DNA from 4 places in the Pseudodesulfovibrio karagichevae genome. Region 3 is predicted to be linked to each of the others. Evidence: predicted binding sites of a transcription regulator. Region 3 holds the regulator's gene; each other region holds the start of a gene.
What was found. The regulator sigma-54, encoded in region 3, starts transcription at its own class of promoters, with help from an activator protein. The targets are predictions, from matches to a motif close to CTGGCACGGNNNNTGCTT.
Positions count from the first base shown of each region.

Region 1: a site for sigma-54 is predicted at 2,343-2,360, ahead of AB6M95_RS08055 (PEP-CTERM sorting domain-containing protein). Genes of this name have one in related genera too.
Region 2: a site for sigma-54 is predicted at 3,820-3,837, ahead of AB6M95_RS19050 (SHOCT domain-containing protein). Genes of this name have one in related genera too.
Region 4: a site for sigma-54 is predicted at 1,835-1,852, ahead of AB6M95_RS14760 (OmpA/MotB family protein). Genes of this name have one in related genera too.

Region 1 covers NZ_JBGLYH010000017.1:40,734-46,548, reverse strand. Annotated here, with positions in the region: gene AB6M95_RS08070 (ABC transporter ATP-binding protein) at 1-436, shown strand, start outside; gene AB6M95_RS08065 (HlyD family secretion protein) at 441-1,547, shown strand; gene AB6M95_RS08060 (CAAX prenyl protease-related protein) at 1,550-2,233, shown strand; gene AB6M95_RS08055 (PEP-CTERM sorting domain-containing protein) at 2,403-3,218, shown strand; gene AB6M95_RS08050 (ThiF family adenylyltransferase) at 3,530-5,566, opposite strand; gene AB6M95_RS08045 (N-acyl amino acid synthase FeeM domain-containing protein) at 5,569-5,815, opposite strand, start outside.
Region 2 covers NZ_JBGLYH010000102.1:2,396-8,210, forward strand. Annotated here, with positions in the region: gene fabG (3-oxoacyl-[acyl-carrier-protein] reductase) at 1-97, opposite strand, end outside; gene AB6M95_RS19025 (beta-ketoacyl-ACP synthase III) at 239-1,225, opposite strand; gene plsX (phosphate acyltransferase PlsX) at 1,303-2,352, opposite strand; gene rpmF (50S ribosomal protein L32) at 2,345-2,524, opposite strand; gene AB6M95_RS19040 (YceD family protein) at 2,592-3,113, opposite strand; gene rpmB (50S ribosomal protein L28) at 3,345-3,560, shown strand; gene AB6M95_RS19050 (SHOCT domain-containing protein) at 3,867-4,160, shown strand; gene gltX (glutamate--tRNA ligase) at 4,247-5,644, opposite strand.
Region 3 covers NZ_JBGLYH010000004.1:25,553-31,367, forward strand. Annotated here, with positions in the region: gene kdsA (3-deoxy-8-phosphooctulonate synthase) at 1-159, shown strand, start outside; gene AB6M95_RS02525 (KdsC family phosphatase) at 152-676, shown strand; gene lptC (LPS export ABC transporter periplasmic protein LptC) at 677-1,294, shown strand; gene AB6M95_RS02535 (LptA/OstA family protein) at 1,278-2,135, shown strand; gene lptB (LPS export ABC transporter ATP-binding protein) at 2,136-2,861, shown strand; gene rpoN (RNA polymerase factor sigma-54) at 3,100-4,509, shown strand; gene hpf (ribosome hibernation-promoting factor, HPF/YfiA family) at 4,546-5,088, shown strand; gene AB6M95_RS02555 (PTS sugar transporter subunit IIA) at 5,091-5,540, shown strand; gene rapZ (RNase adapter RapZ) at 5,559-5,815, shown strand, end outside.
Region 4 covers NZ_JBGLYH010000048.1:25,885-31,699, reverse strand. Annotated here, with positions in the region: gene AB6M95_RS14770 (radical SAM protein) at 1-983, shown strand, start outside; gene AB6M95_RS14765 (Maf family protein) at 1,092-1,700, opposite strand; gene AB6M95_RS14760 (OmpA/MotB family protein) at 1,885-2,607, shown strand; gene AB6M95_RS14755 (motility protein A) at 2,624-3,511, shown strand; gene AB6M95_RS14750 (glucokinase) at 3,619-4,581, shown strand; gene AB6M95_RS14745 (TVP38/TMEM64 family protein) at 4,578-5,273, shown strand; gene AB6M95_RS14740 (dihydrolipoyl dehydrogenase family protein) at 5,266-5,815, shown strand, end outside.

The DNA of each region.
Region 1 (5,815 bases), on a different contig from region 3:
TTTCATCTTCCAGGAGTACAATCTCTTTCCGACCCTGTCGGTGGTGGACAACATCATGGTCGCCCTGCACCTGCGGGGGATCAGGGGGGCCGAGGCCCAGAAGCGCGCCATGACCGCCCTGGAGTCCGTGGGGCTCGAGGCCAAGGCCGACTCCATGCCAGAGACCATGAGCGGCGGACAGAAGCAGCGGCTGGCCATCGCCCGCGCCCTGGCCGGGAGGCCGAGCATCATCCTGGCGGACGAGCCCACGGCCGCACTGGATTCCGCCAACGGAAAAATGATAGTGGAACTCATGACCGGACTGGCCCATGAGCGGGACCACTGCGTGGTCATGGTCACCCATGACCCGAGGACCATAGGCTATGCGGACCGGATGCTGACCATCGAGGACGGCGCCCTGGCCGCGACCACAACCACGCCAACCACCGGCGGATAGTAGCATGAAAACCGTTATCGTCATCATCGTCCTCATCCTGGGGGCGGCCCTCTTCGTCCACTGGCGGTCCCCGCAGTGGCTCGACGACTACCTGCCCGCCACCGACCGGCAGACCGAGCCCTTCGGGCAGATGCCCGAACTCGACAAGCAGTCGCCCTGGGTGGCCGGGTTCGGCCGGGTGGAGCCCGTCTCCCAGAAGCGCCGCCTGGCCTTCGAGATCAGCGGCCTGCTGGAAAAGGTCCTGGTGGAGGAAGGCGACACGGTCAAGCAGGGCCAGGTGGTGGCCCTGCTCAGGGACAACGAATACGCGGCCGGGCTCGATGCCGCCCGGGCCGACGCCCAGGCCCTCAAGGCCCAATACGAAAAGCTCATGGCCGGCGCGCGCCAGGAGGAGAAGACCGAAACCCTGTCCGTGGTCCAGCGGACCAAGTCCGTCATGGAAAACGCCCACGTGGAAATGAAACGGCGCAAGGAGCTCCTCGCCAAGGACCTCATCGCCAAGGAGGAGGTGGACCGGGCCGTGACCGAGTATCTGGTGGCCGAGAAGGAGTATGAGGAGGCCCGCCAGCGCTACCTGGTGATGAAGAATTTCTCGCGCAAGGAAGACATCGCCACGGCCTGGGCGCAATACGAGGCGGCCGTGCAGCGCACCGTGGAGGCGCAGTCCCAGCTCGAAAAGACCCGGCTCAGGAGCCCGGTCACTGGCAAGGTCCTGCGCGTGCACCGCCAGCCCGGGGAAAACGTGTCCATCTTCTTCGAGTGCCCGGTGCTGACCGTGGCCGATATCAGCCACTACCAGATCCGGGCGGAGATCAACGAAAAGTACGCCGCCCTCCTCGAACCGGGCCAGGAGGCGTACTTCACCTCCGAGGCCTTCGGCAGCCTCCGCTTCACGGGCAGAGTGGAGCGGGTCGGGCACATGACCGGCCCCAAGACCGTAACCCTCGACCGGCCCCAGGAAAAGGCCGACACCAAGGTCCTCGAGACCATCATCGGCCTGGAAAACCAGGACGGGCTGGTCACCGGGCTGACCGGAGACGTCTTCATCCTCACCAGCGCGAACTCCGGCCAGGTCCGAACCCCGGTCGGGACCAGCGCGTCGGACCAGTAATCATGAAACCGAACACCCACGACCTGCTGGCGCGAGTCGCCCCCTTCGCCCTGTACATGGCCTTCGTGGCGGTGCTGGAAATACCGGCCCTGGTCTCGGGTGAGCCGCTGTCCCCGTCCTTCGTCCTCGCCCTGTACCCGGTCAAGGCGGCCCTGGTCGCTGCGGCGCTCCTGACATTCAGGAAATTTTATACCGACCTGGACTGGGGCTCGCTGCGCAGGCCCGCTCCGACCACACTCAGCGTCTGCGGCGGCATCGCGGTTTTCGTCCTGTGGATCAACCTGGACCTCCCCTGGGCCGTCCAGGGCGAGCTGACCTCGTACGATCCCACCCAGGCCGCGCCGGGTTGGGCTCTGGCGCTCATCATCGCGCGCGTGGCGGGCGCGGTCCTTGTCGTCCCGGTCATGGAGGAGCTGTTCTGGCGCTCCTTCCTGGTCCGGTACCTGATCGACCGGGACTTCATGGCGGTCCGGGCCGGAACCTTCACCCTGTTCACCTTTACGGCCACCGCCGTGCTGTTCGGCCTGGAGCACCAGCTCTACCTCGCCGGGATCCTGGCGGGCCTGGCCTACAACGCCATCTACATGAAGACGGGAAGCCTGGCCCAGTGCGTCCTCAGTCACGCCGTGACCAACGGACTGCTGGCCGCATACGTGCTGGCCACCCAGTACTGGCGGTTCTGGTAGGCCGAAAAACTGTAAAAACCGCCCGGAAAAGCTGTCGGAAGCCTTAACACATTCGCCCCCTTGGCCAGCTGTACCAATGAGAAAAACAACGATTTCAGCATTCTATATTTTGGCACGCCAACTGCATAAGTCATGACAACTTTGAACCTAATACCAAAAGGGGCTCGCTATGAAGAAGTTGTTTATGTATTTCGCACTGGCTCTGACCGTGCTCGCCATGCCCGTCATGGCCCAGGCTACTGACATCTATGGCTGGACGCTGGACCTCTCCGCCTACGGCGGCAACACCTTCACCAACATAGACCAGCTGAGCGTCTACGGATATGGTGACATCGATCAGAGCTACGGCGGCGACGGCGTGCTCAATTCCGGTGATCCCTTCAGCGTTTCCTCCATGCTCTACAACGTCGCCTACACCGACGGCAACGGCGTTTACCACAACAATCCTGATTGGGGCGGCGGGAAGGAACTCTTCTTCGCTTCCGACAATCTGGCCGGCATCGTCACCAACGTGACCGCCACCAACTTCGACTACGTGTACCAGAGCGGCGACGTGACCCTGTACTTCGGCGACAGCAACAACCTCGCCGGTTCCACAGCCCTCGCCACCATGTCCTTGTCCTGGGGCCTGGGCAATTCCACCAACGTGAACCTGGGCGGTGCCGCCCTGTCCGGCCCGACCGACATGGGCATTCAGTTCCTGACTGCGGTTCTCGCCAACGGCCTGATCTCGTTCGACACGACTGACTACCCGGAACTGGCCGCCGCCTACCCCTGGCTGTCCACGTTCTTCACCTTTGACCTCAGCAACAACCTGAACACCAACGTCGTTCCTCTGGTCATCAACGATGAAGGTTTCACAGCTCGGGTCACCACCGGCGGCGACATCACCCTGGTTGCCACTCCGGAACCGTCCACCTTCCTGATCCTCGGCTTCGGCCTGCTCGGCCTGGTCGGCTTCCGCAGGAAGTTCAAGAAGGCGTAACTCAGGTATTCAAATCCCCGATACGGTATCAAGCGGGTGTGGCGAAAGCCGCACCCGCTTCATACTTCTGGACGACCGGAAGGCCGCCCTCCCCGCCGTCCCACCCGCCGCTCCACCCGCCATTCTTGCGGGTGTTCCTGTTTCCGACAGCCACCTTCCCGCGGACACGTTTGCGGACACACTAAAAGAGGACACCGCTCTCCTCTCGATGCCCGGCCGTGCCCACTACCTCGGCCTGCCGAGCTGCGGCACTAAAAATAACAGCCGAGGCGAAACACCTCGGCTGTCAAAAGAGACGTCGGAAGGACCGGCTAGAAGAGGAAGGACTCCACGGGCCGACGGTAGGTGCCGAAGTGGATGGGCTTGCCGAAGCCCGCCCGGAAGAGCATGACCGGCCCCTGGGCCCAGGCCCTGGGGAACAGTTCGGCCATACCGGCCCACACGGTGGCGAGCATTTCCCGATGCCGGGCGGAAAAGGCCTCGGGGCCTTCCATGAGCCAGCGCAGGCGGAAGAGCGTCACTGCGGTCATGGGCTGCATGCGCAGGTTGTAGTGCGCCAGGGTCAGCCAGACGCGCTGCAGAGCGCGGCCGCCCTGAAGGAAGTCCGTGATGCCGGTGCCGGGCACGGCCAGGAGCGCGGCCCCGCCGCTGTGGCGGATGCCGTTGGCGGCGACGCCCGCCCCGACCTTGCTCGCCCCGAACAGATTGGCCACGCGCATGACCTTCCAGGACTTGGTCGCCTTGAGGAACAGCTCGCCCCCCAGGCCCGCCTCCAGGTTCTTGAGCGGCAGGCCGTCGCGGGTTTCTGCGGCCGCCTTGGGCGTGAACCGGATCATCTTGACCAGGTGCTCGTGCAGATCCCGGCGTTCCATGCGGATACGGTCGGCAATGAAAATGGTGTCGGCCAGTTTCTTCAGCCTCTCCGGGGTGTTGATCCAATCGAGGTTGCCGCCCGCCTCCGAAGTCACCGTTCCGAGCCGGTTGAATATCCCGGCAGGGATCTGCCGCTTGCGATACGGCTTGCGGTTGGTGTGCCGACGCCAGATGGCGTCCACCAGCATGTCCTCGCGGGGATTCTCCGCCCTCTCGAGCCCGATGGCGGCCGCGAGATCGGGCCGGTCCGGGGCCGGGCCGAGGGTGACCGTCGGGGTGAGCCCGCAGGCCTTGGCCGCAATGGCGATGTTCTCCACGGCCGCGCCCGAGGCGATGGCCGTGGCCAGGTTGCCCACATTGAAAAAGGAATTGTCGGCCGCGAGGTCCATACGCACTTCCACGACATGGTCCTCGGCGTGGAAACGCCACGGCTGGACGTTATCCCCGGACGGCGCCTGGACGGCCGCCTTCAGCAGGTAGTCGTGGACCTGCCGCAGGCTCTCGCCCTCGGCGGGCGGCTTGGGCGCGGCCATGGGCTCGCAGCCCACGCGCTTGGCGCGCTTGAGCATGACGTTCTCGAAGAGCCAGGCCTTGAGCCGCTGGACGCGGGACTTGTTGCCCCTGCGCAGCCTGCCCCGGCAGAGCTTCCGGAGGTACGGGTCGATCTGGACGTAATAGGGAGCGGGCCGAACGCCCTTGCGCCCGAGCAGCAGGCGGACGGCCTCGGTTGCGGCCAGGGCCGAGCACATCTGGCAGCCGATGATCGTGGACGGACCCTTGCCCAGGTCGAAATCGACCACCGAGGAATCCAGGTACCGGGCATGGGTGGCCTTGGGGGCGAGCCCCATGGCGAAGTGGAGATATTTCCGGGTCTCCTCCATGCCGTCCGTGATGTCGAAATATTCGTCAAAGGACATGCCGTTCGGCGTGAAGACCAGCAGGGCCGAGCTGAAACCCAGCGGCCCGGCGGTGATGACCGGTATGCCCAGCTCCCGGGCGCGGTTGAAGAGCATGCGCCGGACATCGAAGACAAAGAAATCCAGACCGTCCACCACCACGTCCACGTCCTTGAGGAACGCGTCCAGGTTGTCCGCGTTCAGCCCTTCCGGGAACGTGGTGACCTCGGTGTAGGGATTGACCGAGAGCGCTTCCCCGGCCATGACGTCGAGCTTGGACTTGCCGAAATGCTGGACCCGCGCCCCGAACTGGCGGTTCATGTTGGCGGGCTCGAAGGAGTCCATGTCCGACAGGTGGAACTTGCCCACGCCCAGGCGGGCCAGGGTGACGACATGGACGCCGCCGACGCCGCCGAGCCCGGGGATGGCCACCCGGGCGTTGATGAGCCGGTCCATGTCCGCGGCGTCAAGGAACCCGATGGTCCGGGAAAACGCCTCTTCGTTGTAGGCGTAGATGTCCTTGAGCCCCCACTGCTCGGCAATGGCCCTGAGCGCGGCGGCCTGGTCCGTGTCGGCCATGGCTACACCGTCACCGGGTATCGCATCTGGATGTCTTCGGCGCTGTACAGCGCCTTGTGGTACAACGTCTCGATGTATTCCAGCTGCTCGGCGTTAATATTTTCCAGCAGCTCCGGGCGCACCTGGAAGAAATATCTGGCCGCGTCGTAGTCCAGGGGGATGTTCCGCGCGCCGCTGAATTTCATGTACTTGTCGACCCCGGCGTTGTGGATACGGCGGAAGAAGGTGTACAGGTCGGTTTCGAACTCC
Region 2 (5,815 bases), on a different contig from region 3:
AGACCTCGAAGCCGTCGGCGGCCAACTTCTCGGCCACGGTGCGGCCGATGCCTCGGGAACCGCCCGTAACCAGGGCGACTTTGGGAAGATCGCTCATCTCATACCCTCTTGTCGTTCTCTTGTGGTCAGGACCCCATATACCAATTGGTCACGGACTGCAAATTGGGTCCGGGATCGTAACCAAAAAGTTTATTCCCCATCTGTCCGCAAAAAGCAAACAAACAGCTGTTTTAAAAATCTAGAACCGGATCAGGGCCGCGCCCCAGGTGAACCCGCCCCCAAAGGCGGGGATGAGGACCAGATCGCCGGGCTTGATGAATCCTGTGTGCACGGCCTCGGTCAGGGCCACGGGAATGGCGGCGGCGGAAGTGTTGCCGTACTTGTGGATGTTGGAGAAGACGCGTTCCTCGGGGATGTCGAAGCGGCGTCCCACGGCGTCGATGATGCGGTAGTTGGCCTGGTGCGGCAGGAGCACGTCCACGTCGCTCTTGGCCAGCCCGTTGCGTTCGAGGATGGCCTCGGAAATCTCGGTCATGTTGCGCACGGCGTGCTTGAAGACCTCGCGGCCCTGGAACTCGACGAAATACTCGGGTCCCACGGGTTCGCCCAGCTTGTAGGAGTAGGCCGAGCCGCCGCCGTTGACCGTGAGCAGGTCGCCCAGGGAGCCGTCGGCGGCGAGCATGACGTCCAGGACCTCGGGGCCGTCGCCGGGCTGTCCGGCGGTCAGGACCGCCGCGCCCGAGGCGTCGCCGAACAGGACGCAGGTGGCCCTGTCCTCCCAGTTCATGCGCCGGGTGATGACCTCGCTGGCGACCACCAGGACCTTGGACTCGGGCTCCAGGCAGAGCAGGCCGCGCGCGGTCTGCAGGGCGTAGAGAAAACCGGAGCAGGCCGCTTGCACGTCCATGCACATCTGGCCGGTGATGCCGAACCGCTCCTGCAACCGGCAGGCGGCGGAAGGGATCACGGAATCCGGGGTGAAGGTGGCGCAGATGATGTGGGTCAGCTCGGACGGGTCGATGCCCGCCTCCTCCAGGGCCTGTTTCGAGGCCTCCAGCGCCAGGTCGGAAGCGGCCTGGTCATCGGCGGCGAGGTGCCGTTCCTTGATCCCGGTGCGGGTGGTGATCCACTCGTCAGAGGTATCGACGATTTTCTCGAGATCGGCGTTGGTCAGGACCTTTTCGGGGGCGTAGAGGCCAAAGCCGCGAAGGATGAAATGAGTCATGGGTGGGTGTTTATGACAATGGTACGGCGCGGTCAAGCTGCGCAAGATCTTTCACATTCCGCTCGGCGCGGGATGCGTCAGGCCGCGGTCCTGTCGGGCTTGTCGGCCAGCCCCTTGTGGGCGGCCACGCCTTCGGCCAGGTGGCCGTAGGCATTGTTGCGGACGCTGGTGGCGGCCATGCGGATGCAGTTGGTGATGGCCAGCTCGTTGGACTTGCCGTGGGCCACGATGACGATGTCGCGCAGGCCGAGCAGCGGCGCTCCGCCGTATTCGGCGTAGTCCACGATCTTCTTGAACCGCTTGAACGCGCCGAAGGACAGCAGCGTGCCGAGCATGGACAGCCAGCTCGACTTGAGCTCGTCCTTGAGGATGCGGCTCAGGGAACGGGCCAATCCCTCGGACAGCTTCAGGGCCACGTTGCCGACAAAGCCGTCGCAGACCACGATGTCCACCTCGCCGGTGAAGATGTCGCGGCCCTCGACGTTGCCGATGAACCGCAGCTGCGAACGCTTGAGCAGATCGAAGGCCTCGCGCACGGCGGCGTTGCCCTTGCCCTCCTCCTCGCCGATGGACAGGATGCCCACGGACGGGTCCTCGATGCCCAGGACGTGCCGGGCCAGGACGTCGGCCATGAGGCCGAACTGGAGCAGGTGCTGGGGCTTCGAGTCCACGTTGGCGCCCACGTCGATGAGCACCACCGGGTTCTTCTCGGTGGGCAGGATGCCGGCCAGGGCCGGGCGCTGCACGCCGGGAATGCGCCCGAGAACGAACATGCCGCAGGCCACGCTCGCGCCGGAGTTGCCGGCCGAGACCACGCCGTTGGCCCTGCCTTCCTTGACCAGACGGCAGGCCACCTGGATGGAGGAGTCCTTCTTGCGCCTGAGGGCGTCGGCGGGCTTGTCGTCCATCTCGACCACCTGGGAGCAATGGACAATTTCGATGTCCAGCCCCTTGGTGTCGAGCTTGTCGAGCTCGGCCCGGACCTTTCCCTCGTCGCCGACGAGCACGATGGCGATGCCTTCGCGCGCGGCGCTGACCGCACCGGGCACGACGATGCCGGGCCCGAAATCCCCCCCCATGGCGTCCACGGCGATGCGTGGAACCCGAGCGTCTTCGGTCTTAGGCATTTTCGCCGTCAATGACCTGGCGTCCCTTGTAGGAGCCGCAGACAGAGCAGGCGCGGTGGGGCAGAGTGGGCTCGCCGCACTCGCAGTAGATGACGTTGGGAGCGGCGATGTTGTCGTGGGAACGGCGCATGCCCTTGCGGGACTTGGACGTTTTCTTCTTGGGGACTGCCATGATATATACCTCGTATTGATTTGTTCTCAACCGAATGCCCGGAAACCGTGGCCCCGGGCAAGGGGCGTTACTTTATCTTCAAGTCGCGGAAAACCGCAAGCCTTTCGTCGCCCTCTTCCGGCTGGCAGGTGCACTTGCCGGTATTGAGGTTGGCGCCGCAGCCGGGGCAGATGCCCTTGCAGCCCTCGCCGCACAGGGGCTTGAACGGCAGGGCCAGGACGAATTCCTCCCAGAGGATGGCGCCCATGTCGAGCTGCAGCTGGCCGTTGTCCAGGCGTATGCGCGGGACGTCGTCGGTCTCCTCGCCGTCGGGCAACTGCTCGTAGGCGTCGAAGGCCGTGTCGATCTCAAAGGGGAACGGCTCGGCGCACCGGTCGCAGACGAGCCGGACGGAACCCTTGAGGGCGCCGCGCACCAGCGCCCCGTCGTCGGACTGGGGCATGACCGTGTACTCGGCCACCAGGTCGCGGTCCGGACGGATGCCCAGATCGAATTCGCGCCACGCCTCGCGCCAGAAGTTCTGGTCGTCGAAGGTGAAGCCTCGGCCCTCTGCGGCAATGTCGCTGATAGTCAGCCAGAATTCAACCATGGTTTTCTCCGTTTTTCCCGGTCCGATTCGTCCCGGTGCGGCCAGGCCCCACGGCCGGACAACCGGTGCTTCCTATATGGTAATAAAATCCCCTGTCAAGAAAAAAACCCTTGCCATTTGTTGCCGGGCTCGGTAAGGATTCTCTCCCGCTGCCTGGAGAAGCTACCATGATCCGGCGGCCTTTTACGAGCGAAAACGAATTATTTCCTTAGAATACATTAGGAGGTCGCAATGTCCCAGGTTTGCGATATTTGTGGAAAGGGTCCCCAGAGCGGCAACAACGTCAGCCACTCCCATATCAAGACCAAACGCCGTTTCATGCCCAACCTGCAGAAGGTCCGCCACCAGTTGGAGTCCGGCCAGGTTGTCAGCATCAAGGCCTGTACTCGCTGCATCCGTAATGGTGCCGTGGTCAAGCCGGTGGCTTCCCAGAAGCCCGAAGCCTAAGCGCCGCAACACATTTCGAGTGTGAGAAGTTGCCGCCGATATCTCGGCGGCAACTTTTTTGCGTCCTGCGCCCGGCGGCTTGAGCCCCCACCCGACCGCTCGCCAGGGATTCGCCGTATCGCGGCGCAAGTCCCCCTCTCCCCCGCTCCTGCTCCATTGTGCAGAATGTCGTCCCCCCTGTACGCAAGGGGTTGCACCTTTGCACTTCCACCGCCCAAAGCCCCAACGGGCAACTTACTGAAATAATATCATAAGTCGTTTGGCACGGTCCATGCTACTTCCAAACAAACACGCTCTGGAGGCTTCATGCAGTATCTGACCACATTCGCAAACTGGTGTTCCGGCCCGGGATTCGGGCACGGCGCGGGGTTCGGCGGCTGGTCCGGCAACATGAGCATGGGGTTGGGACTTCCTTTCGGGGGGATCGTCCCGCTCCTCATCCTGGGCCTGATCATATATTTCACGGTGCGCCTGATTCGGAAACCCGCCACACATTCGGGACCGGGCACGCCGGTGGATGTCCTCAAACGTCGGTACGCATCCGGTGAAATCGACCGGGAAACGTACCGCGCCATGAAGGATGAGCTCCGCAACAGCTAATGGACATACACACCTCCCCAAGCAAAGGCCCCCGCCGGACTCTCCTTCCGGCGGGGGCCTTCCTCGTCTCGCGGACGCGATAAAATCTACAGTTCCACGGCCCTTCGGATGCGCGCCAGGGTCTGCTCCTTGCCGAGCACGACCATGGTCTCGAACAGGCCGGGAGACTGGGTCTTGCCGGTGATGGCCACGCGAAGCGGCTGGGCGATGACCTTGAACTTGATGTCCCTGTCCTCAATGAAGCCCTTGTGCAGCTCCTCCAGGGCGGGCTCGGTGAACTCGGCGAGCCCCTCCATGCGCCCGGCGATCTCCTCGAGCATGGGCTTGGTCTCGGCGGTCAGGAACTTCTGCACGGCGGCCTCGTCGTAGGGCAAAAAGGACACGTCCACGATGAACGGGCGCGCCTGCTCCAGCATGTCGAGCACGGACTTGGCCCGGGGCTGCAACAGGGGCGCGATCAGGGCGAACCGCTCGCGGGTCACGGCCTTGGCCTCCTCCTCGCCCACCTCGCGGGCCAGGAAGTCGCAGAGCAGCCCGGCCAGCCGGTCCGGATCGGCCTTCTGCATGTACTGGCCGTTGACCCACTCGAACTTGGTCAGGTCGAAGACCGACGGCGAGTTGCCCAACCCGTCCGTGGTGAACAGCTCGACCATCTCGTCCATGGTGAACAGCTCCTGGTCGCCGTGGGACCAGCCCAGCCGGGCCAGGTAGTTGGTCACGGCCTCGGGCAGGTAGCCCATCTTCTCGTACTCCATGACCGACAGCGCACCGTGGCGCTTGGAAAGCTTCTTCTTGTCCGGGCCGAGGATCATGGGCACGTGGCCGAACTCCGGCACGTCCCAGCCCATGGCGCGGTAGATGAGGATCTGGCGCGGGGTGTTGTTCACGTGGTCGTCGCCGCGCAGCACGCGGTTCACGCCCATGTCGTGGTCGTCCACCACCACGGCCAGGTTGTAGGTCGGCGTGCCGTCCGAGCGGCGCAGGATCATGTCGTCCATCTCGGTGTTCTCCACCGAGATGAAGCCCTTGACCATGTCCTTGTACCCGGTGGCGCCCTCCAGCGGGGCCTTGAGCCGGACCACGCCCGAGGTCAGCCCTTTGTCGCGGCAGGTGCCGTCGTACTTGGGCTTGCGGCCTTCCTTCATGGCCTTCTCGCGCATGGCGTCCACGTCCTCCTTGCTGCAGTCGCAGTAATAGGCGTGGCCCGAGGCGATGAGCTGGTCGATGACTTCAACGTGCCGGTCCGCGCGCTCGGACTGGAAGACGATCTCGCCGTCGTGCTCGAGCCCCAGCCAGCGCATGGAGTCGATGATGGCGTCCGTGGCCTCCTGGGTGGACCGCTCGCGGTCCGTGTCCTCGATGCGCAGGCGGAACTCGCCGCCCTGGGACCGGGCCAGCAGCCAGGAAAACAACGCGGTGCGCGCGCCGCCGATGTGCAGGAACCCGGTCGGGCTCGGCGCGAAACGGGAAACGATCTTGGTCATGAGAATGCCTCCGGCGGCCAAGGAACCTTTTGAAAAAGGTTCCCTGGACCCTCCAAAACTTTTGGGGCTGACATAGATAACTATGCCGCGTTGTGCCTTTTTATCCATTTTTTCAGGATAGATAACTGCTCTTTTGGGGAGCCGTAATTAAACCTGAATTCGCACTCTTTC
Region 3 (5,815 bases):
GCCTCGGCCGCCGTGGCTGCGGGCGCAGACGGCGTGTTCATGGAGGTCCATCCCGACCCGGACAAAGCGCTGTGCGACGGCCCCAACTCCCTGCCCCTGGCCGAGGTCGAAGCCCTCTTGAGGCGGCTTCTGGCCCTGTGGGAGATCAATCGTGGCTGACGCGACCGCACTGGCGAAAAAGATCAGGCTGCTGGTGCTAGACGTGGACGGCGTGCTGACCGACGGCGGCCTGTACTACGGCGACGACGGCATCCTTATGAAGCGCTTCAGCGTGCAGGACGGCCTCGGCATCAAGGTGGCCCAGGCCGTGGGCCTCGAGATCGGGGTCATCACCGGGCTGGACCAGAAGCCGGTGGAGAAGCGCGTCAAGGAGCTCGGGATCAAGCATTATTACGCGGGCCGTCACCGCAAGCTGCCCCTCTTCGAGAAGATGTGCGAAGAGGTCGGGGTCGCTCCGGAAGAGGCCGCCTACATGGGCGACGACTGGATCGACCTGGCCGTGATGCGCCGCGCCGGGCTGGCCCTGAGCGTGCCCAACGCGGTGCCCGAGGCGATCGAGGCCGCGGACTGGGTGTCCTCCCGCAAGGGCGGTCAGGGCGCGGTCCGCGAGGCCATTTCGTTCATCCTCGAGGCCCGGGGGCTCAAGGAACAGGCCCTGCAGCGCTGGGTGGGCTAGATGAGAGGGCGCCCGGCTCTGGTTCTCCTCATCATCTTCGCCCTGGGCCTGATCCTCGGCCTGGGCGTCAACGCGCTTTTCTTTTCCGACCCCATCCTGGAGAAGCAGGACACCGCCGAGCAGACGCCCATGTCCCGCGAGGACATGTTCGCCGACGCCGACGTCTCGGCCGAGGACATCGAACTGGTTCAGGGCAAGCAGGGCAGCATGGCCTGGAAGCTGCTGGCGAAGAGCGCCAAGTACAACCAGGAGCTCGGCATCATCGCCGTGGATTTCCCCCAGTTGACCGCCTACTTCGGCCCGGACCGCCGGGAGGTCTACGTCCAGGCCGACCGGGGCGAGGTGGACCAGGAAAACGACAACCTGACGTTGTACGACGGGGTCAGCGGCCGGTTCGGCAACATGGCCCTGGATGCGCAGCACCTTGATTATGTGGGCGCAATAGGTAAGGTGTATCTCAAGGGCGGCGTCACCGTGCGCCGTCCGGACATGACCGTCCAGGCCAAGGCCCTGGAGATCGACCTGGTCACGCGAGAACTGGTGGCCGCGGGCGGCGTGGAAGCGCTGCTGGCCCCCGAAGGGCTGGGAAGGAGTCCTTTGCATGAAAACAAGGAATAATACGTTGCTGAAAACGGTTCGCCATACGGGAATTCTGCTGATGCTGGCCCTGTTGCTGGTTCCGGCCCGGGCCATGGCCCAGGACTGGGGCGAGGTGCGCGAGGCCACGGTCAACCTCAACGTCCGCAAGGCGCCCGAACCCGGCGCCGAGCACGTGGTCACCCTGGCCAAGGGACAGCGGGTCCGGACCGATTTCCCCCAGAACGGCTGGCTGGCCGTGTTCGAACTGGGCGAGAAGGACCATGACCTGGCCAAGGCTGTGGGCTACGCCAACGCCAAATATCTCAAGGTGGTTTCGGTCGAGAAGCCCGCCGCCAAGCCCGCCCCCGCGCCCAAGAAGGACTCCGGCGAGGGCGAGGTCAAGGCCCGGGTGGCCGAGACGCCGCCCGCGCCCATCCCGGTGGGCGTGGACCCGAGCCGCATGCCGGTGAAGATCACCTCCGACCGCATGACCTACGACGAGACCGGCAAGGTCATCTCCTTCGTGGGCCACGTGGTGGCCACCCACGGCGAACTGACCCTCTGGGCCGACAAGCTCTCGGCCTACCTCTCGTCCAAGACCGACAAGAAATTCGCCGCCGACAGCGTGGACCGCATCGTGGCCGAGGGCAACGTGCGGGCCAAGAAGGGGACCACCGAGGGAACCTGCGGCATGCTGACCTACCTGGTAGGCCCGCAGATTCTCAAGATGGAACGGAACCCCAAGCTCCAGGACGGCCCCAACTCCCTGACCGGCGAGGTCATCAACTTCCACATCAAGGACGACCGGTCCGAGGTCATCGGCGGCAAGCAGCGCGTCAAGGCCGTGTTCATGACTCCCGGCAACCTGAAGGTGCAGTAGATGGCCGAGGGTCTGCGCGCAACGAACCTGTCCAAGCGGTACGGCCAGAAAGAGGTCGTGCACAACATCAACATCCAACTCGACGCGCGCGAGGTGGTCGGCCTGCTCGGCCCCAACGGCGCAGGAAAGACCACCACGTTCTACATGCTCGTGGGCATTGTCCAGCCCAACACCGGGGAGGTCTCCCTGGGCGGCCGCGTGCTCACGGGCAAGCCCCTGCACGAGCGGGCGCGCATGGGGGTCAGCTACCTGCCCCAGGAGAGCTCCATATTCAAGAAGCTGACCGTGCGCCAGAACCTGGAGATCATCCTCGAACAGACCTCCCTGACCTCGCGCCAGCAGCGGGCCAGGGCCGATGAACTCCTGGAGATGTTCACCATCACCAAGCTGGCGGACCAGGCGGCCATGTTCCTGTCCGGCGGCGAGCGGCGCAGGCTGGAGATCGCCCGGGCGCTCATCCTCGATCCGCAATTCATCCTCCTGGACGAGCCCTTCGCAGGCATCGACCCCATTGCGGTCATCGACATCCAGGAAATCATCTCCGTGCTCAAGTCCATGGACATCGGCATCCTCATCTCCGACCACAACGTCAGGGAAACCCTGAACATCTGCGACCGGGCCTACCTGGTTTACGAAGGCACGGTCATCCTGGAAGGGGCCCCGAGCGAAATCGTCAAGTCCAGCCGGGCCCGCCAGATTTATCTGGGCGAGGATTTCCGGCTTTAATCCGCCTCTCCCGTCTTTTTTTCCTCTTTCCCGATTTACACTGACCCCAAAGGTTGGTACACTTTTTTCATACCAGAATATGCTTGCTGAATTATTAGTCGAAACAGGATGTTAGCACAATTGTGTTGCATCCTTTAATCCGCTATGACATAGTTGAACCGGGAAAAATGTACGGTAGTCGAAAAAAAGTTTCTTTATTTGGCAACCGATAAACATAACTTCAAGCGAGTAACGAATCATGGGACTGGAACTTCGGCAACAGCTCAAGCTCTCACAGCAACTGGTCATGACGCCCCAGTTGCAGCAGGCCATCAAGCTGCTGCAGTTGTCGCGCCTTGAGCTGCTGGAGACGGTGCAGCAGGAATTGTTGGAGAATCCTTTCCTTGAAGAGACCGAGACCGACACCGAGGTTCCTGACAAGACGGAAGTCCTGACCGAGTCCCAGGCCGAGGAGGAACTGGTCCGCAACGCGGACTGGGAGAACTATCTCGGCGAATTCTCGTCCACCTCCAAGCAGGCCCTGTCCCGTGACATGGAGATGCCCGAGGAGGGCATGTCCTTCGAGGCCCGCCTGGCCTCCAAGCCCTCGCTCGAAGGGCACCTGAACTGGCAGATGCGCCTGTCGAATTTCACCGAGCACGAACTGGCCATCGGCGACGTCATTCTCGGCAACCTCGACTCCAACGGCTACCTGCAGGCCTCCCCGGAGGAGCTGGCCGCCATGGTCCAGGCCACCGAAGAGGAAATAGCGGCGGTCCTGCACCGAGTCCAGCATCTGGACCCGGTGGGCGTGGGCGCCCGCACCCCGCAGGAATGCCTGTTGGTCCAGATGGAGGTCCTCGGATACGACGACCCGATCATGGTTTCCCTGGTGCGCGATCACCTGGAGGACCTGGAGAAGAACCGCTACAAGCCCCTGGCGCGCAAGTTCAAGATCTCCATGGACGAGCTCAAGGCCTACCTGGACCTGATGCAGACCCTCGATCCCATGCCGGGCGCCAACTTCTCCAGCACCGAGCCGCACTACGTCAGCCCGGACGTATTCGTCTACAAGTACGGCGAGGACTTCGTCATCATCCTCAACGAGGACGGTATGCCGAGGCTCCAGATGAACACCTTCTACATGGATTCCATGAAGGGCGCGGCCGACAAGGAGAAGGAATATTTTCAGGAAAAGATGCGTTCCGCCGCATGGTTGATGAAAAGCCTGTACCAGCGGCAGCGAACCCTGTATAAAGTAGTTGAGAGCATTGTCGGCTTCCAACGGGCATTCTTCGAGGAGGGCGTGACAAAGCTCAAACCCCTGATCCTCAAGGAGGTGGCGGAAGACATCGAAATGCACGAATCCACCGTGAGCCGGATTACAACCAGCAAGTACGTTTCAACGCCGCACGGCATTTTCGAGCTGAAGTTCTTCTTCAACTCGGCCCTGGATCTGAACGACGGTTCCCAGGTGGGCTCGGAGAGCGTCAAGGCGCTCATCAAGCAAATGATCGCAGACGAAGACACGAAGAAACCGCTCAGCGACGAGCGAATCGGCGAAATCCTCCAGGAAAAGCTGGAAGTGAACATCGCCCGGCGTACGGTCGCCAAATACCGCTCGGCCATGGGTATTCCTTCGTCTTCAAAACGTAAGCAGTACTTCTAGGTTCTGCTTGAAGCACTCTCAACCAGGAGGCAGCGTATGAACATCAGCTTCACTTTCAAGAACTTCGAGCCTTCCGATCACCTCAAGGGGTATGCGGAAAAGCGTTTTGAAAAGGTAGCAAGATACGTTTCCGACGCGGAGGCTGATCTCCAGGTCAACCTGCTGGTCGACAAGTTCCGCCACAAGGCGGACGTGATCCTGAACTCGGATCGCATCCATATCTCGGCCTACGAAGACTCTGAAGACATGTACTCCACCATTGACATGGTCCTGGACAAGCTGGAAGCCCAGCTCCGCAAGATGCGTGAAAAGATGAAGAACCGCCCCAGACAGGCGCGTCCCAATAAAATGGTGCAGATGAACTACCTGTCCTACGAGGACATCGCTCCCGGTTCGTCCCCCACCATCGTCGGCACCGATGCATACGAGCCCAAGCCCATGTCCGTGGACGAGGCAGCCATGCAGCTCGATGCCCGTGACAATGAATTCCTGGTCTTCCTCAATGCGGAGACCGACGGCGTCAACGTGATATACAAGAGAAAGAACGGCGATTACGGCCTCATCGACCCCGGAAACTAAGCATGAAACTCAGTGATTACCTGGCGAAGGAGCTGATCCTTCCCGAACTCAAGTCCGAGACCAAGTCGGACGTATTGAATGAACTCGTCGCCCCCCTGGGCGAACAATATCCAGAGATGGACACGGACCATGCGGTCCGTGTCCTTCTCGATCGTGAACGGCTCGGCTCCACCGGCATCGGGGACGGCATCGCCATCCCCCACGGCAAGCTTGAGGACCTGGAAAAGGTCATCGTGGTCGTGGGCCGCAGCCGAAACGGTGTGGAGTTCGAGGCGCTCGACCACAGCCCGTGCACCATCTTTTTCCTGGTGCTCGCCCCGGAACAGGTGGCGGGCATGCACCTGCGCGTCCTGGCCCAGATTTCCCGTCTTCTCAAGGACGAGGAATTCCGCAAGGCGTTCCTGTCGGCCGATGACCTCGAGGCCCTCTGGGCTCTCCTCAAGGGCGTGTAACTCCATGGACGGACTCCGTTGACCTCGACCAACCCCTTTCCCGTGGTGATCGTCACCGGGCTCTCCGGGTCCGGCAAGAGTACCGCAATCCGGGTCTTCGAAGACTTGGGGTTCTTCTGTATCGACGGGCTGCCTTCCGAGATGTCGCCCAAGCTGGCCGACCTCATCCTCTCCTTCGACACCAAGTACCGCGGCCTGGCGCTCGGCATGGACCTGCGCCAGTTCGAGTTCGTGGACGGGTGGGGTAAGGCCCTGGAAGGGTTCGCCGAACTCGG
Region 4 (5,815 bases), on a different contig from region 3:
CTGAAAAAGTTCCTTTTCTGTGCGGATTTATGGATGAAGTTGTTATTTTATCCGATGGAACGGTGACAACATGTTGCATGGATCCATTGGCAAACAACGTCTTTGGCAATATTTATACGGATTCGTTTGACGAAATAGAGCGCAGGCATATTCGTAACGTGGAAAATGTAGTCGAAGATGTCCACAGCATGCCGAGATGCACGATTTGTTATAACAAAATAGCAGACTCTGGATTTAAACCGGGCAGGTATAAATTGGATTTTTCCGCTCAGGAAAGGTCGGAATTTTTAGATAAGTACAGCTCATTGCATCAACTTGTCATTGAGCCGTCCTCCATATGCAACCTCAAGTGTAATGGGTGCATGCAGCAACGGTTTGACATCCCTTCCCATCGGAAAGCATCCATGCTCGATATGGAGAAAGTCTTTTCCTTTCTGAAGGATAAATTAGGACAAATCAAATTGATACGACTGTATAATTACGGAGAGACATTTCTCAACAAACAGTCAATACCATTTATTGATAATGTTAAAAAACACAGTCCGGACACATATATACATATAGCAACCAATGGGCTGATGCTCAATACGCATGAACAACGAAGGGAACTTGTCGAGTCAGGCGTAGACAGGCTTACCTTTTCGATACATGGAGGTTCACAGGAATCCGTCGAGCCTTACATGACCAAGGTATTTAGATTCGATAATATGCTAGATATATTGAAAGATCTTGCATCGATAAAAAAAGGGCATGGCAAAGAACAGCCTGTCCTTGAATGGAAATATCTGCTTTTTGAATGGAACGACACCGATGAAGAAATGGCCAAGGCCATTGCTCTTGTAGAGGAAATTGGTCTTGATTCAATACAGTTTGTGTTGCCGGGATATCCTTCGCCCTCGAAACGATTTAAGGATGCGCCGGAGAGAATAGAAACAATAAGACGGGATTTGATGTCTGCCGCAAAATCAATGAAGTCTGAGTAGGCAGGCCGGGCTCTATCCTGGATGAACGTTTACCGCACTTTTCAGATACTCACCCATGTGGAAACCCGGTGGGGAGTTTGTCCGGAGTACGCTGCGAATATCTGATGTTCAGCCCTGTCTTGGAACTACAATGGCCCAAGACAGTAAAATCTCTAGCACTCGCGCCACCGGCAGCCCGACCACGTTGGTGTATGAGCCGCGTATGGCCGTGACCAGGAAGGTGCCCACGCCCTGGATGGCGTAGGCCCCGGCCTTGTCCATGGGCTCGCCCGTCTCGATGTAGCTCATCAGTTCGGCCTCGGAGGACTGCCGCATGTCCACGTCCGTGCTCACGGCCTCGGACAGGGTCTTGCCGTCCGGCAGGACCACGCAGAATCCGCTGACTACCTGATGGGTCGCGCCGGACAGGGCGGTCAGCATCTCCAGGGCGTCGAGCTTGGACTGCGGCTTGCCCATGATCCGGTTGCCCAGGACCACGGCGGTGTCCGCGCCGATGACCGTTGCGCCCCGGAAGCGGGCGGCCACGTCCAGGGTCTTGAGCTCGGCCATGCGCAGGACATAGGCGGCGGGCGACTCGCCCGGTTCGGGCAGGGGCTCGTCGAGCGGGCTCGGGTGCACGTCGAAGGTCAGCCCGAGGTCGGACATCAGTTCGCGCCTGCGGGGAGAACCCGAGGCCAGGACAATGGGGGAGTGGTTGTGGAAGGGGCCTTTTTTCATGCCCGGAATGTTCCCCATATCCCCGCCCGCGTCAACGACGGACTCTTGACGGGGAGGCCTTCCCGGCACTGACGGGAGCGTTCGCGGACCGACACTCGCTGTGACTTTACCCGTCATTCTTCATGGTTACACCTATGGCAGGTTTTTTGCTTCATATCGTGCGCGCGGGAGCGCAGGAGCGACAATGCAGAAATCGGATAGCAAAATCGACCACGGATTCACCTCGTTTCACCAGATGGAAGGGCCGGACCCGGCCCACGGCGCCAACGACTGGGCCGTGCCGTGGTCGGACCTGATGATGGTCATGTTCGTGCTTTTCGCCGTGCTGTTCATCTATGCCAGCACCCGGCAGGACGTGAAGGTCCTGTTCAGCAGGCAGTCCGCCGAAAAGGCCCAGTCGGCCAGCGCGCTGGACCCGCTCATCGGGCTCGTCGGGCAGATAGCCAGCCGGGCCTCCGCCGGCGGTTCCCAGGACGTGGTCCGCGTGGCAGAGAACGAGGTCCTGTACCGCTCCCGGACCAACGGCATCACCGTGATCCGCGAGGCCCAGGGGAGGGTACGCGTGACCCTGCGCGGCGATCTGTTTTTCGACGGCAACTCCGGGCAGCTCAAGCCCGAGTCCGCAGCCTACCTCGACGAGATCGGGGACCTGGTCCGGCTGAGCGTCGGGCTGGTCCACGTCATTGGGTTCGTGGACCAGAACGAGGCCCAGGGAGCGCAGAGCTTCACGCTGTCGTCCGAGCGCGCGGCGGGCGTGGCCGAGCAGCTCATCGACCGGCTCGGGATCGACCCCAAGCGGCTGGTGGTCACCGGCCGGGGGGCGTACCAGCCCGAGCTGCCCGATACCTCGGCGGCCAACCAGGCCCGTAACCGTCGGGTCGAAATCGTCATTTCCAACAACAGCTGATCGATCGGAGGCAACCATGGGAAGAAAAAATCTTATCGGCATCGTCCTGAGCATGTCCATATTCATAGGCAGTTTCATGCTTACCGGAGCGGCCGGGGCGTACTTCAACCTGGCGGCCTTCCTGGTCGTCATCTCCGGCCTGACCGCAGCCATGCTCATCAGCTACCCGGTCAAGCACGTCCAGAACGCCTTTGTCGTGGCCAAGAACGTCTACGCCAACGGGCGGACCACGGCGGAGGAGATCGTCAACACCCTGCTCGACCTGTCGGTCAAGTCCAAAGTGGACGGGGTGCTCTCCCTGGAGCGCTCGGCCAACAAGGCGACCAGCTCCTTCCTGAAGAGCGGGCTGTGTCTGTTGGTGGACAACTACAAGGAAGACGAGATCCGCGAGTGCCTGAACGCGGAGATGGCCTTCTTCAACCTGCGCCGCCAGCAGAGCGAGCGGTTCTTCCAGACCCTGGCCCGCACGGCCCCGGCCTTCGGCGTGGCCGGGTCGGTCATCGGGCTCATCGGCCTGCTCATGGGCATCAACGACACCGCCGTGATCCTCAAGAACATCCCGGTGGCTTTCATCTCCACCCTGTACGGGCTGATCCTGTCCCACCTGGTGTTCTCGCCCATTGCCGAAAACATCAATTATTCCACCAGAGCCGAGCTGCTCAATCAGAAGCTGGTCATGGAGGGCATCGTGGCCATCAGCAAGGAGCAGAACTCCTACAAGCTCGAACGCAAGCTGGCCTCGTTCCTGTCCCCGGCCGAACGCGAGGGCAAGACCGAGACCCTCAGGCGCATCACCCGCAAGTACGTGCAGCGCAAGCGGCAGCCGGTCGAACTGGCGGACATGGCGGACCCGATCGGCGCGTCCGAGGAGGGAGGCCTGGAAAAGGCCACCGAGGCGGCCTGATCGAAACGGGCGGCCGAAGCGGTCGATTCAGCTGGAAAAGGGGCCTTCGGGCTCCTTTTTTTTTCGCCCGATTGTGATAGGGTGCGTTTCACGAAGGAGAGGGGCGCATGGCCAAGATTCTGGCCGCCGACATCGGCGGCACCAACAGTCGGTTCGCCTTGTTCGAGGCGCGGGGCAAGGGCCTCGAAATGCTGGATTCTATCTGGCTGAAGACCCACGAGGCGGGGACCTTCCCGGAGCTCGTCCAACAGCTCTGGGCCAGCGATTTTCCGGCGCAGCCGGGCTCGTTCGACGCGGCGGTCCTGGCCCCGGCCGGGGCCGTGTACCACGGCGTGACCTGCCCGAGCCTGCCCAACGCGCCGTGGGGCATCGACCTGCGCGAGGTGGACTTCGGCACGCCCGCCGTGCGCCTGATCAACGATTTTTCGGCCCAGGCCTATGCCTGCCGCACCTCGGCCGTGGACAACGCCCTGGCCGTCCAGGACGGGGAGCCGGTGGAGGGCGACACCATCGGCGTCATCGGGGCCGGGACCGGGCTCGGCTATTCCGCGCTGCTCTGGTCCGGCGAACAATGGACGGCCCTGCCGTCCGAGGGCGGGCACATGGCCTTTCCCTTTGTCGGTCGGGACGAGGCCGAATACGCCGAATTCAACCGCATCGAGAGCGGGCGCAACTGGCCCGAGGGAGATTCCGTGGTCACCGGCCTGGGGCTCCAACTCGTCCATCGTTTCCTGACCGGCGAGGACCTTGCCCCCAAGGAGATTTCCGCCAAACTCACCCCGCAGAGCGAGACCACCAAGTGGTACGCCCGGTTCTACGCCAGGGCCTGCCGCAACTGGGCCATCGGGCTGATGACCACCGGCGGCCTGTTCATCGCGGGCGGGGTGGCGGCCAAGAATCCCATGTTCGTGCAGGTGCCCGAGTTCATGGCGGAGTTCCACAACTCCCATGTCTACCAGGAATTCCTCCACACCGTACCGGTCAGGCTCAACGCCAACGAGGCGAGCGGGCTGTTCGGCGCGGCCTTTTTCGGCGCGCAGATGCTGGCTGGCCGCGGCGAGGGCGCATGAAGCGGGGGGCGGCCAAAAAGATCCTTGTCGCGGCCTGTCTGGCCGGGCTGGTGGCCGCCTATTTCCTCTTCGATCTCGGCCGGTTCTTTTCCCTGGACTACCTCAGGCAGTCGCGCGAACAGTTCGGGGCCCTCTACGAGGCGCACACCGTCCCGGTGCTCGGCGCGTATTTCCTCTTATATGTGACCGTGGCCGCCCTGGGGTTGCCCGCCGCCGCCGCGCTCACCCTGGCGGGCGGGGCGCTCTTCGGGCTGTGGGTCGGGGTGGTCGTGGCCTCGCTGGCCAGCACCCTGGGCGCGAGCCTGGCCTTTCTGCTTTCCCGCTACGTGCTGCGCGATTCGGTCCGGCGGCGGTTCGGCGACAAGCTTTCGCGCATCGACCGGGGCATGGAAGAGGAGGGGCCGTTCTATCTCTTCACCGTGCGGCTCATCCCGATTTTTCCCTTTTTCGTGGTCAACGCGCTCATGGGCCTGACGCCCATGCGCCTGTTTACCTACGCCTGGGTCTCCCAGGTGGGCATGCTGCCGGGCACGGCGGTCTACGTCAACGCGGGCAGGGAACTGGGGCGGCTCGACTCCCTGTCCGGGCTGCTCTCCCCGAGCCTGATCCTGTCCTTCGCCGCGCTGGGGCTTTTCCCGCTGGCGGTGAAGAAGGCGCTCGGCTGGTACCGGAAGCGGAGGAACCATGGCTGAATACGACTTTGACATCGGCGTTATCGGCGGCGGGGCGGCCGGGCTGACCGTGGCCTCCGGCGCAGCCCAGCTCGGGGTCAAGACCGTGCTCATCGAGCGCGGGCCCTCGCTCGGCGGAGACTGTCTGCACACCGGCTGCGTGCCGAGCAAGACCCTCATCCGCACGGCGTCGGTCTATCACGACATGCGCCGCGCCGCATGCTACGGCCTGCCCGAAGTGGACCTGCCGCCCGTGGATATGGCCTCGATCAACGGACGCATCCGGGAGGTCATCGGAAGCATCCAGGCGCACGATTCCGAGGAGCGTTTCTGCGGGCTGGGTGTCAAGGTCCTGTTCGGGGAGGCGCGATTCGAGGACGACCATGTGGTCGATTGCTCGGGCAAGCGGCTGTCCGCCCGATTCTGGGTCCTGGCCACGGGCTCGGCCCCGGCCGCGCCACCCATCGACGGGCTTGCGGACGTGGACTACCTGACCAATGAGGACCTCTTCAGCCTGGACCGGCTGCCCGGCTCTCTGGCCGTCATCGGGGGCGGGCCCATCG